DNA from 4 places in the Vreelandella sp. DA03-1M genome. Region 4 is predicted to be linked to each of the others. Evidence: predicted binding sites of a transcription regulator. Region 4 holds the regulator's gene; each other region holds the start of a gene.
What was found. The regulator sigma-54, encoded in region 4, starts transcription at its own class of promoters, with help from an activator protein. The targets are predictions, from matches to a motif close to TGGCACNNNNNTTGCTNT.
Positions count from the first base shown of each region.

Region 1: ACXUPB_RS20320 (TorF family putative porin) is a predicted target of sigma-54. The motif match lies at 1,578-1,595, and genes of this name have one in related genera.
Region 2: ACXUPB_RS18495 (DUF3305 domain-containing protein) is a predicted target of sigma-54. The motif match lies at 994-1,011, and genes of this name have one in related genera.
Region 3: ACXUPB_RS19880 (TorF family putative porin) is a predicted target of sigma-54. The motif match lies at 1,647-1,664, and genes of this name have one in related genera.

Region 1 covers NZ_CM146798.1:4,369,037-4,372,136, forward strand. Annotated here, with positions in the region: gene ACXUPB_RS20315 (TolC family protein) at 1-523, opposite strand, end outside; gene ACXUPB_RS20320 (TorF family putative porin) at 808-1,536, opposite strand; gene ACXUPB_RS20325 (transposase) at 1,977-3,100, opposite strand, start outside.
Region 2 covers NZ_CM146798.1:3,957,028-3,960,127, reverse strand. Annotated here, with positions in the region: gene mobA (molybdenum cofactor guanylyltransferase MobA) at 1-79, opposite strand, end outside; gene ACXUPB_RS18500 (formate dehydrogenase accessory sulfurtransferase FdhD) at 76-945, opposite strand; gene ACXUPB_RS18495 (DUF3305 domain-containing protein) at 1,122-1,559, shown strand; gene ACXUPB_RS18490 (DUF3306 domain-containing protein) at 1,559-2,185, shown strand; gene ACXUPB_RS18485 (4Fe-4S dicluster domain-containing protein) at 2,385-3,100, shown strand, end outside.
Region 3 covers NZ_CM146798.1:4,272,541-4,275,640, reverse strand. Annotated here, with positions in the region: gene ACXUPB_RS19885 (TolC family protein) at 1-592, opposite strand, end outside; gene ACXUPB_RS19880 (TorF family putative porin) at 877-1,605, opposite strand; gene ACXUPB_RS19875 (transposase) at 2,046-3,100, opposite strand, start outside.
Region 4 covers NZ_CM146798.1:1,824,306-1,827,405, forward strand. Annotated here, with positions in the region: gene ACXUPB_RS08380 (PTS sugar transporter subunit IIA) at 1-422, opposite strand, end outside; gene hpf (ribosome hibernation-promoting factor, HPF/YfiA family) at 427-735, opposite strand; gene ACXUPB_RS08390 (RNA polymerase factor sigma-54) at 834-2,249, opposite strand; gene lptB (LPS export ABC transporter ATP-binding protein) at 2,373-3,100, opposite strand, start outside.

The DNA.
Region 1 (3,100 bases), 2.2 Mb from region 4:
TGGTGCGTTGCATAAGTTCAACGGCACGGGTTGCGGTTTCCAACTCTTTCTGAGCCAGCAGTATCCGGAAATAGGCGGCCCGCACCCGCGCCTTGGTGGCTACCTTCAGGTATTCAAGCTCCTGTTGCCGGGACGTGAGATTACTCCGGGCACGCGACTGCCCAAGGTCGCCGCGATTACCCATCCAGATCTCCTGAGTAACCCTCACCCCATATTCCAGGGACTCGTCGGCCTGATCCGGGGCCTGACGGGCCCCCAACTCAAACTCTGGATTGCTCGGCGCCCAGCGGCTGGCATGATCAAGCTGTCCCTGCTGTATCGAGACCGCGGCCCGCCTCAAAGCCAATACCGGGCTATTCTCGAAAGCCATCACCATGGCCTGGTTCAGGGAAACAGCCTGGCTGGCTTTGGCCTGCTGATATTCTTTCAGCGACACACTCTCTTTTGCCTGGGCCGACACCATAGGAGAGACGGCCAAGGCTCCCGGAACTATCATCGCGCACAACAACAATCGTTTGTTCATTCAGTATCATCCTGGCTGTTTGACTGAGGTCAGTGAGTCAGCATTTTTGCGTGGGAATCTGGAACGACCTTACAGACAAACCTTTAATACAGTTTGAAATTCAGGCACCGGATAAGAAATGAGCTTTGGCGGCAGGGGGGGCAGAGGTAAGGGCGAGGATGTCGAGTCACCGGGCGTCAAGGCAGGCGCACGATGGTGGGTTCTTGCATGATAAATAAAAACCGGCCCGTCATTTGGGCCGGCTTTTTATTCTGGATCTGAATTGCTTGTGATCACTTGGCCGATCAGAAACTCCTGCTCCAACCCAGCCAGAACTTCGGATCATCCGAGTTGACAGAGCCAAGCGCGTCGGTTGACTCAATGTCCGCGTACTCCACGTTAACACTGAAAGAACCGAAGTTTCCCGCATCCTTTGTAACGTTGGCGGCGACGTGTGAATAACTTGCCTCGCCGACAGAAGCCTTGCCGTCATCAGCGAAGTCGTAATAGCCAAGCGTCACACCGGCACTGTAGCTGTCCTCCAGAGGCACCCCAACAGAGGCGTAGTAATAGGCATCCCCCTGCACGAACACCCCATCACCACTGGTGTCGCTGTTGATCGTGTAGGCCAGGCCGATGGCCGCAATGCCATAACTGATCTCGCCGTACAGTTCGCCGAAGTCGATGGAGTCCGGCGCGTCAGGATACGCATAATAAATGTACCCAACGTCATAACCCAGTTCTTCCACAGAGCCGGAGAATCCGGCATAAAGATCAAGCTCATAGCTGGTGCCGTCACCAAAATCGACATTGGAACCCCAACCACCGGCGTAGAAGCCCGACGCATGCTCATAATCCAACCCTCCCTGGACAGCCGCAGCCCCGTCTGTCTGGGTGACGCCCCGGAACAGATAGTTGCTGCTGGCGCTCACATTTGAGCTGACGTCAGCGCTAACAATGGCGGGCGCAGCCTGAAGTGCTGCAAGCAAAGTGATACTGATAAATCCGGATTTGGTGAAAAACTGCTTCTTCATAATGGATACCTTCGGTTGGGTTTCATTGCTCCAAATATGATTTAGCAAAAGTCTTGCCACATCTTATTTATTCTTGTTTATCATTATTATAGAGACAAATCGGCACATTCTGAGCTTGCCCCCGAAAAACGACCCAACACCTAGCGCCCCAGAACCTGTCACCGGCCCGGACCAGCGCCCTGTTTTGATGCATTCTCTGTAACCATTCTCCTGAATCCGTGAAGCCGGCGCCGACACTTTCCCTATCACCGCCAGCGAGCACTTTTTGATCATTCGCCCCGTGCAAGTTGGCTTTCGCAAGCCCGTTATTGCCAAAACCCACCGTGCTGATCGGTGCTGACGGCCCGTTTTGTCATGCCTTTCCACCCGCCAGGCACGACATATCTGGCGATCGCGTGTCGCTTGGAACTGCTTGTGGATAGAGTGTCGCCGATTGACGGTCAGCATGGCGTTCCTCGTGGATAACGCAGTCGGCTCCGCAGCGTCTTGAGCACCGTCATGCGCCCGATATCCTGCCCGAAGTCGAGGATGATCTGCCGTGCCTTGTGAATCACGAGAGCCGCACGGTGCACCAGCTCTTGTAGCACGGTGCGCAGCCGGCGCCGCTTGGCCGGGTGGCGAACCGGGCTCAGCTCGCCGGTCATGCCCAGCTGTCCCATCAGGCGCAGGATGTTGTAGGCCAACTGGGCGAGATGCAGGATCAGATCGTTGGTGGCGAACTTGCCGGACGGCAAGCGCTCCAGGTCGAGATCGGTCTTGATCTCGCTGTGAAACTGCTCATGGGTGGCATGCGCCTGGTAGCGCTTGATCACCGCCTCCGGCGCCTCGTCCAGGCTGGTCCACCAGCCTTCCAACTCATAGTCCGGTTCGAGCAGCAACTGGCCATCGCGATCGGCGGTGCGCTCGACCAGGCGCATCACGCGTTGGACGACGTATTCGGTCTTGTTGTCGTCGTGGATCGAGACGGTCTGCGGCCACAGCGCCTGGCTGTCGAAGCCGCTGTCCTCGCGTAACAGGATCGGTTGCTTGGTCAAGCATTGGGCGCGAGGCAGTACCCGCTCCAGGAAGGCGTTGCTCTCCTTCATGGTGTGCTGCTTGCCAGGCCGCAGTTCCAGACCCAGGCACCACCCTTCGTTGCCCAGATAGGCGGCGATCGGGGTGTAGCCATCGACCTTCTGGTAGGTCCGCGAGACGCCTTCCTTCTTCGAGTTGCTGTTGTCCATGACGAAGGTGTCGATGTCCAGGCAGACGTGCGTCGTCTCGGCGGTGATCGGTGCTTCGATCAGTGACAGCAGGGTCGTGGACCAGGTGGCGGTGCGCGCCTGCAGGTCGTTGGCGGCAAGTTTCTCCAGCCGCTGTCGCAGCGTCGCCGCGCTCGGCACCTTCTGCAGGGTCAGCAGTTGTTGGAAGGGCTTGTCGCGGCGGAAGTTCTCGACAGCGTCATAGTCGCTCATGCCCAGACACAGCAGGCCCAGGTAGCTCTTGATCACGTCACTGGTGCGCATGCCCAGCGTGGTGGGGAAGCGGCTGTCGATGCTGTCGACGCCAGCGATCTCGAAGCATT
Region 2 (3,100 bases), 2.1 Mb from region 4:
GCCCTTTATCCCGGCCACCCATTCTGCGCCCTTCGCCGCCCGCGAGAATCATGCCGGTGAGTTCGTGAGTGGGAATCATGAGCTTGCCTCTTTAGATGAACGGGCCTGGGATGGTCGATTAGGTATCGCATCCAGCGCCAAGCGATTCTGAGTATTAATCGCCTGAAAGTGGCGGCCTTTGGCGCGGGCAATCAGCATCACGCCGAAGCGTTCAGCCAGCTCGACGCCTTTTTGGGTCACACCGGAGCGTGAAACCAGCACGCTAATGCCCATTTGCGCCACTTTGAGTACCATCTCAGATGTCAGTCGCCCAGTGGTATAGAAAATATCGGCATCAGCGCTGTCGGCTTGTTGCAACCATTGGCGCCCGGCCAGGGTATCCACCGCATTGTGCCGCCCCACGTCTTCAACAAAGTCGAGCACCTCGGTTTGGCGGCAAAGCGCACAGCCGTGAACGGCGCCCGCGCTGCGGTAGGTCTCATTATAGGCGTTGAGATTTTGCAGCAGTTGATAGAGCGTGGATTGTGCTAACGGCGTATCGGGAAGCGCCGTCAGAGCGGTTTGGTCGAGCAGTTTACCAAAGACCGTGCCCTGGCCGCAGCCGGTCGTCACCGTGCGAGTGCTTAAGCGCGCCTCTAAATCCTCGGGCAAGTGGCGTGTAATGACGACCGCGGCTTCTACTTCCCAATCGACCTGCACGGCGGCTAAATCAGCCGCGGCACGCAGTAGCCCCTGATTGCGTAGATAGCCCACCACCAGCGCTTCAGGGTCATCGCCCAGCGTCATCAGCGTGACGATTTCACGTTTGTTGAGATACACGGTGAGTGCTCGTTCAGCGGCGATGGCCTGCTGACGCGCATCGCCATATTCATCAACGATGCTGATCTCGGTGGTGGCCGGTAAGCGGGCTCGGCTTATCTGAAGGGCAGGCTGAAGGGCGGGCATGGTAATCCTCGCGAAATAGTTCTCGCAAAACGACAGGGTTGACGATGATGGCGCTGGGGATGCTTACTTGTCTACCCATTCAAGCGCTATCCTTATAAGTGCGATTTTTCTAAGTACTATTTTCTAAGTGCTATTTTTCCACATGTCATCCATGCAAGGTGCAGGGTTTTTAAAATATGAGCGATAACCTACGCCCTATCAGTATTACCTTGGTAGCTGAGCCCAAGCAGGTGAAGCGTTTTACACTGACACAGTGGCGCATTGCTGAGCTAACGCTGGGCGATCAGGGTGATAATGTCCTTAACCTGCAGCTGTCGATGACCGAGCGTGCTGCCTATCGTTTCAATCTAACGTCGACTACTCCGCGACTGTTTGTGCGAGCAGGCTTTACCGGACAAACACCCCAGCCGGATGCGATTACCGCTAGCCAGGACGTTGCGGCTGGTTGGATGGATGGCGAGCAACAGGTGCTCGAAGCACCGATGCCAATGGCCATTCAGGTCTGGCTCGAGAGTTATCTGGCACGCCATGGGGAAGCGCCAATGGAAATGCGCAAGAAAAAACGCAAAGGGGCTGGGCGCGCCAAAGACACGCCCTCCAAGGAGCAGCCGTAATGAGTCGCCTGGAACGCTGGTCGCGACTAAAGCGCCATGTGCAAAAAGAAGAGGACGCCGATGCGTCCTCTTCACCAGATACTAAGCCCTTAGATGAGGCATCTGCTGACCAGGAGGCAGTGCTTCATAATGAGGCCGAGCAACCTAATGCTAAGAATGACCAACCCCTGGCAACGTCAGCCGAGGAGCCAGAACCCGGCAGCCTCGACCATACCTTGCCAGACCCTGACACGCTGGAAGCAGGCAGCGATTTCAGTGCGTATATGGCGCCGGGCGTTAGCGGCCCTTTACGCCGACAAGCATTAAAACGCCTATGGGCCACCGGTAACTACAACGTGCGCGATGGCTTGGATGACTACGACGCCGACTACAATAAGCTGTTGAAACCGATGGCGGCAGATCTCGCCGGTAAACTGCGCCGCTGGACGCATAAAGTGGAAGAGGCGCTTGATAAGCCAGTAGACGAGGGCAGTACCGAGTCTCCGGCTGAAGTGGCCGCCAGTGAGCCATCGACAGCTGCAGACGAAGAGCACACCGCACCCTGCACGGCCAGTAACAACGTTGTAAAAGAGCCTTCACTAGACGACCAGTCTGATTATTTATCTGACACTCATACCAAATTATGACATTATTACTTAGTATATAGAAATCAATGGGTTGAGCATTTATTTAGTTGCTAGCGTTGGCAGCGTTGACGGTAATTAGGTTGGCAAATATCGAATTTCGCCATACGCTGAACTTAGCTTCAACGCATTGTTATGCCACAATAGTTAAATAATATAACTCAAAATTATAATAAGAATGATTCCCTGACCGTGAGAGCGCATGAACCAACGAATCCAACTGGCGTCGATAGACGACCAGCGTAATGCCGAGGCTCGGGAAACGGTACGCCGACGTGTCTCGTGGCCAGCTAACCTAACGCCTGCCAATGTGACCTATCACAGCCGTGGTCATGCGCTGTTAATAGGTACTGAAGCCGACGTTCAGCCTGCCGCTCGCGCTCTACAGGGGCGCGGCTTGGCATCGCTGACGCTACTTGTCACTGAGTCTGACGCGAATAGCCCAGGAAACGACACTGTCGATCCTCTCAGGTCTAGCGAACCGCTGGTCACCCAGACGCTGACCCAGAGGCAACTCAGCCAACTGCGTATCAATGGCTATCTGGGCGCCTTTAGCGCTCAGCTTGACGATGAAGATGCGCCGCTGGATATTGCTCGCGCACTGATTGAGCGCGACGGCTTTGACTTAATCCTTGACCTTGCTCCAACTTCTCATACCCAGCGCTGGGAGCTGCCGCCTCCAGGCTATGTAGTACTGCAGTGGCAGGACGTTGAGCAGCGCAGCGATATCCTCGACGATTTTGTGGGGCTAGTGGGCGAATTCGATAAGCCGCGCTATTTTCAAGTCAACAGTGATCTGTGTGCCCACTCCACCAGCGGTAATATTGGTTGTACCCGCTGTTTGGATGTTTGCCCGGCGGATGCCATCTCCAGCATTCAGGGGCGGATTGAGTCCCATATCGAGATTGATCCCTTCCT
Region 3 (3,100 bases), 2.3 Mb from region 4:
CAATGACTGCGGTATTGAGATCAATCCGGGTTTGTTTACCCTGTTTTACGGACATTTCAACCAGGTCTTTGGTGCGTTGCATAAGTTCAACGGCACGGGTTGCGGTTTCCAACTCTTTCTGAGCCAGCAGTATCCGGAAATAGGCGGCCCGCACCCGCGCCTTGGTGGCTACCTTCAGGTATTCAAGCTCCTGTTGCCGGGACGTGAGATTACTCCGGGCACGCGACTGCCCAAGGTCGCCGCGATTACCCATCCAGATCTCCTGAGTAACCCTCACCCCATATTCCAGGGACTCGTCGGCCTGATCCGGGGCCTGACGGGCCCCCAACTCAAACTCTGGATTGCTCGGCGCCCAGCGGCTGGCATGATCAAGCTGTCCCTGCTGTATCGAGACCGCGGCCCGCCTCAAAGCCAATACCGGGCTATTCTCGAAAGCCATCACCATGGCCTGGTTCAGGGAAACAGCCTGGCTGGCTTTGGCCTGCTGATATTCTTTCAGCGACACACTCTCTTTTGCCTGGGCCGACACCATAGGAGAGACGGCCAAGGCTCCCGGAACTATCATCGCGCACAACAACAATCGTTTGTTCATTCAGTATCATCCTGGCTGTTTGACTGAGGTCAGTGAGTCAGCATTTTTGCGTGGGAATCTGGAACGACCTTACAGACAAACCTTTAATACAGTTTGAAATTCAGGCACCGGATAAGAAATGAGCTTTGGCGGCAGGGGGGGCAGAGGTAAGGGCGAGGATGTCGAGTCACCGGGCGTCAAGGCAGGCGCACGATGGTGGGTTCTTGCATGATAAATAAAAACCGGCCCGTCATTTGGGCCGGCTTTTTATTCTGGATCTGAATTGCTTGTGATCACTTGGCCGATCAGAAACTCCTGCTCCAACCCAGCCAGAACTTCGGATCATCCGAGTTGACAGAGCCAAGCGCGTCGGTTGACTCAATGTCCGCGTACTCCACGTTAACACTGAAAGAACCGAAGTTTCCCGCATCCTTTGTAACGTTGGCGGCGACGTGTGAATAACTTGCCTCGCCGACAGAAGCCTTGCCGTCATCAGCGAAGTCGTAATAGCCAAGCGTCACACCGGCACTGTAGCTGTCCTCCAGAGGCACCCCAACAGAGGCGTAGTAATAGGCATCCCCCTGCACGAACACCCCATCACCACTGGTGTCGCTGTTGATCGTGTAGGCCAGGCCGATGGCCGCAATGCCATAACTGATCTCGCCGTACAGTTCGCCGAAGTCGATGGAGTCCGGCGCGTCAGGATACGCATAATAAATGTACCCAACGTCATAACCCAGTTCTTCCACAGAGCCGGAGAATCCGGCATAAAGATCAAGCTCATAGCTGGTGCCGTCACCAAAATCGACATTGGAACCCCAACCACCGGCGTAGAAGCCCGACGCATGCTCATAATCCAACCCTCCCTGGACAGCCGCAGCCCCGTCTGTCTGGGTGACGCCCCGGAACAGATAGTTGCTGCTGGCGCTCACATTTGAGCTGACGTCAGCGCTAACAATGGCGGGCGCAGCCTGAAGTGCTGCAAGCAAAGTGATACTGATAAATCCGGATTTGGTGAAAAACTGCTTCTTCATAATGGATACCTTCGGTTGGGTTTCATTGCTCCAAATATGATTTAGCAAAAGTCTTGCCACATCTTATTTATTCTTGTTTATCATTATTATAGAGACAAATCGGCACATTCTGAGCTTGCCCCCGAAAAACGACCCAACACCTAGCGCCCCAGAACCTGTCACCGGCCCGGACCAGCGCCCTGTTTTGATGCATTCTCTGTAACCATTCTCCTGAATCCGTGAAGCCGGCGCCGACACTTTCCCTATCACCGCCAGCGAGCACTTTTTGATCATTCGCCCCGTGCAAGTTGGCTTTCGCAAGCCCGTTATTGCCAAAACCCACCGTGCTGATCGGTGCTGACGGCCCGTTTTGTCATGCCTTTCCACCCGCCAGGCACGACATATCTGGCGATCGCGTGTCGCTTGGAACTGCTTGTGGATAGAGTGTCGCCGATTGACGGTCAGCATGGCGTTCCTCGTGGATAACGCAGTCGGCTCCGCAGCGTCTTGAGCACCGTCATGCGCCCGATATCCTGCCCGAAGTCGAGGATGATCTGCCGTGCCTTGTGAATCACGAGAGCCGCACGGTGCACCAGCTCTTGTAGCACGGTGCGCAGCCGGCGCCGCTTGGCCGGGTGGCGAACCGGGCTCAGCTCGCCGGTCATGCCCAGCTGTCCCATCAGGCGCAGGATGTTGTAGGCCAACTGGGCGAGATGCAGGATCAGATCGTTGGTGGCGAACTTGCCGGACGGCAAGCGCTCCAGGTCGAGATCGGTCTTGATCTCGCTGTGAAACTGCTCATGGGTGGCATGCGCCTGGTAGCGCTTGATCACCGCCTCCGGCGCCTCGTCCAGGCTGGTCCACCAGCCTTCCAACTCATAGTCCGGTTCGAGCAGCAACTGGCCATCGCGATCGGCGGTGCGCTCGACCAGGCGCATCACGCGTTGGACGACGTATTCGGTCTTGTTGTCGTCGTGGATCGAGACGGTCTGCGGCCACAGCGCCTGGCTGTCGAAGCCGCTGTCCTCGCGTAACAGGATCGGTTGCTTGGTCAAGCATTGGGCGCGAGGCAGTACCCGCTCCAGGAAGGCGTTGCTCTCCTTCATGGTGTGCTGCTTGCCAGGCCGCAGTTCCAGACCCAGGCACCACCCTTCGTTGCCCAGATAGGCGGCGATCGGGGTGTAGCCATCGACCTTCTGGTAGGTCCGCGAGACGCCTTCCTTCTTCGAGTTGCTGTTGTCCATGACGAAGGTGTCGATGTCCAGGCAGACGTGCGTCGTCTCGGCGGTGATCGGTGCTTCGATCAGTGACAGCAGGGTCGTGGACCAGGTGGCGGTGCGCGCCTGCAGGTCGTTGGCGGCAAGTTTCTCCAGCCGCTGTCGCAGCGTCGCCGCGCTCGGCACCTTCTGCAGGGTCAGCAGTTGTTGGAAGGGCTTGTCGCGGCGGAAGTTCTCGACAGCGTCATAGTCGCTCATGCCCAGACACAGCAGGCCCAGGTAGCTCTTGATCACGTCAC
Region 4 (3,100 bases):
TCGCGCTGGCTGCCTGCTTTACGCAGTTTCTGACGCGTATCCGCATCGTTCATGATGGTCGCTACCTGGCCGAGCAGAGAGAGATGTGTGTCATCAGCCTCTTCTGGAACTAGCAATACAAATACCAGATCCACCGGGTCGCCGTCGATAGCATCAAAATCAATCGCTTCTGCGAGTTTTAAAAAACCAGCAATCGGGGCCGAGCAGTGAGGACTACGCGCATGGGGAATAGCCACGCCGTTACCAATCCCGGTACTGCCTAAGCGCTCACGGCCAATTAAACGGCTAAACACTTCTTGGCTGTCCAGACTGGGGATATTTTGGGCAATAAAGGTGCTGAAAAATTCCAGCACCCTTTTTTTGCTGCCCCCGGGTACGTCAAAGAGAACACGTTCCGGGGGGAGTATGGTTTCCAACGTCATTGAATTAACGCACGCCTGCGCCTTGGGCGCGAGCTTGTGCTTTTTCCTTATGTTTAACGAGTTGCCGATCAATTTTGTCCGCTAATGCGTCAATAGCGGCGTACATATCACTGTCTAGGGCTTCCGCATGTAAATCAGCACCTGCTGCGTGCAGCGTACAGGCGGCCTGCTGGCGCTCTTTCTCCACAGATAAGGTGACTTGCACCGTGGTTATGTTGTCGTAATGGCGCTCTACACGTTCAAGCTTTTCGTTGACATAGTCACGCAAGGCGTCAGTCAGTTCTACGTGATGACCAGTGATATTAACTTGCATTGACGTACTCCTTATCCATCGGACTGTACTTCGATTGTAACCCTTTTTGCCGCGTTGCAAAGCCCTTGTCGAGAGTTTCCCTAAAACGTTGATTTGTGCTAGCGCAAACGACGTCGCTCGCTAGAGGAGGGAATGCCCATGGCTTCACGGTATTTAGCCACCGTTCGACGCGCTACTTGAATTCCCCACTCTCCTAATAGCGTGACTAAGCGGCTATCAGAAAGCGGCTTGCCTGGCGGCTCCTCTTGAACCAATTTCTTAAGCCGAGCGCGAATAGCGGTGCTTGAATGGCTGTCACCATCCTGGCTGCTGACTTGGCTTGAGAAAAAGTATTTGAGTTCAAATACGCCGCGAGGCGTATGAATAAATTTCTGAGTGGTTACCCGGGAAATAGTCGATTCGTGCATTTCCACGGCCTCGGCGATATCGGCCAATATGAGCGGCTTCATGGCTTCTTCGCCGTGTTCTAAAAAGCCAATTTGCCGGGTGATAATCTCGCGTCCAACGCGCAGTAGCGTATCGTTGCGGCTAGAGAGGCTCTTGATCAGCCAGCGTGCTTCCTGCAGGTGTTCTTTTAAAAACTGATTGTCCTGACTTTTATCCGCACGCTTTATTAAGCTTGCGTAGTCGGGCTGAATGCGCAGCCTTGGCAATGCCTCAGGATTGAGCTCTAAGTGCCAGCCTTCGTGGTCATGGCGTACGACCAGGTCGGGCGTTACATAACTATCATCGGTATCGCCATAGGCGCTGCCCGGGCGTGGATCAAGGCTACGAATGAGGAGAATGACATCAGCCAGCTGGTCATCATCGAGTCCCAGGCGGCGTTTTAGTAAGCGCATGTCATCTTTGCCGAGCGCTTCCAGAAACTGCCGTACTAAGCGGCGGGCAGGAACCAGCAACGGCGTATCATCGGGAAGAATGGCCAGCTGCAGCATCAGGCACTCCCGCAGGTCGCGGGCGAATATCCCTGTTGGCTCAAATTGCTGAAGTTTAAGCAGAATAGTTTCCACTTCGCGCTGGCTAAGCCCATCGACACCTTGGGCGCGAAGCCCTTCACGGATATCGTTGAGCGGCTGAGTTAAATAGCCATTAGCATCTAACGCGTCGATAAGACTTTCTGCGACAAGTTGCTCTCGCGCGCCAAAATCAGTCATGGCAAGCTGCCACAGCAAGTGCCCATGAAGACTCTGGCCAGCCGCTTGGCGCTCAAAATCAGGTCCTTCGCTGCTGGTGCCACCGTGACTGCCCATATCTTGGTAGGTATCAGACCAGTCACTATCTACCGAGAGCTCGGTGGGAATGCTCTCTGACCACTCTTCCTCTTTGGGCTCGCTGACAGCCTGTTCGCCAAATTCATCCTCTTGGTCCAGCATGGGGTTGGCATCTAGGGCCTGCTGAATTTCTTGACGTAAGTCCAGCGTTGATAGCTGTAGCAGGGCAATGGCCTGCTGCAGCTGAGGTGTCATGGTCAGCTGTGTGCCCATGCGCAGTTGAAGAGAAGCTTTCATGACCATCTGAGAACCACTCGTTAATCAGAATGCTCCACCCTAGTGCGAGTAGGTCTCAGGTGCAAGTGCAATAAGCATGCCATTGGTAGTAAAGTTGTTGTAGAGCGCTAATTAGAAGTGAAAAATAAGCTAGAGGCGGAAATCAGCGCCTAAATAAACCTCCCTCACTTTCTGGTTAGTGAGTATCGAGGCTGGAGAGCCGCTGGCGATGATTTGACCATCGCCCACGATGTAGGCGATATCACAAATATCCAGGGTTTCGCGAACGTTGTGGTCGGTAATCAGTACGCCGATGTGGCGCTGTTTTAATGCCCGAATAATGGTTTTGATCTCGCCCACCGAAATGGGGTCTACGCCAGCAAAGGGCTCGTCCAGCAGAATGAATGCGGGTTCTGTCGCCAGTGAGCGAGCAATCTCCACACGCCTGCGTTCACCGCCTGAAAGGCTCATGCCCAGGTTGTCGCGAATATGGGTAATGTGAAAATCTTCAAGTAGCGCTTCCAGGCGCTGCTCGCGGTCGCGACGGCTGAGCTCTTTGCGCGTTTCGAGTATCGCCATAATATTATCGGCAACCGATAATTTACGAAAAATAGACGCTTCTTGCGGAAGGTAGCCGATACCCGCCGCAGCGCGTTCATGCATTGGGGCGCGGGTTAGATCTACATCGTCGATACCCACTTTGCCAGCATCGGATTTCACCAGCCCCACAATCATATAAAAAGAGGTGGTTTTGCCTGCACCGTTGGGGCCGAGCAAGCCCACAACGCTGCCTTGGGAGATCTCTAAATTGATGTCTTTAACGACTCGGCGTCGCTTATAGCTTTTGGCCAAGTGGTGGGCATATAGGGTTTTGATTG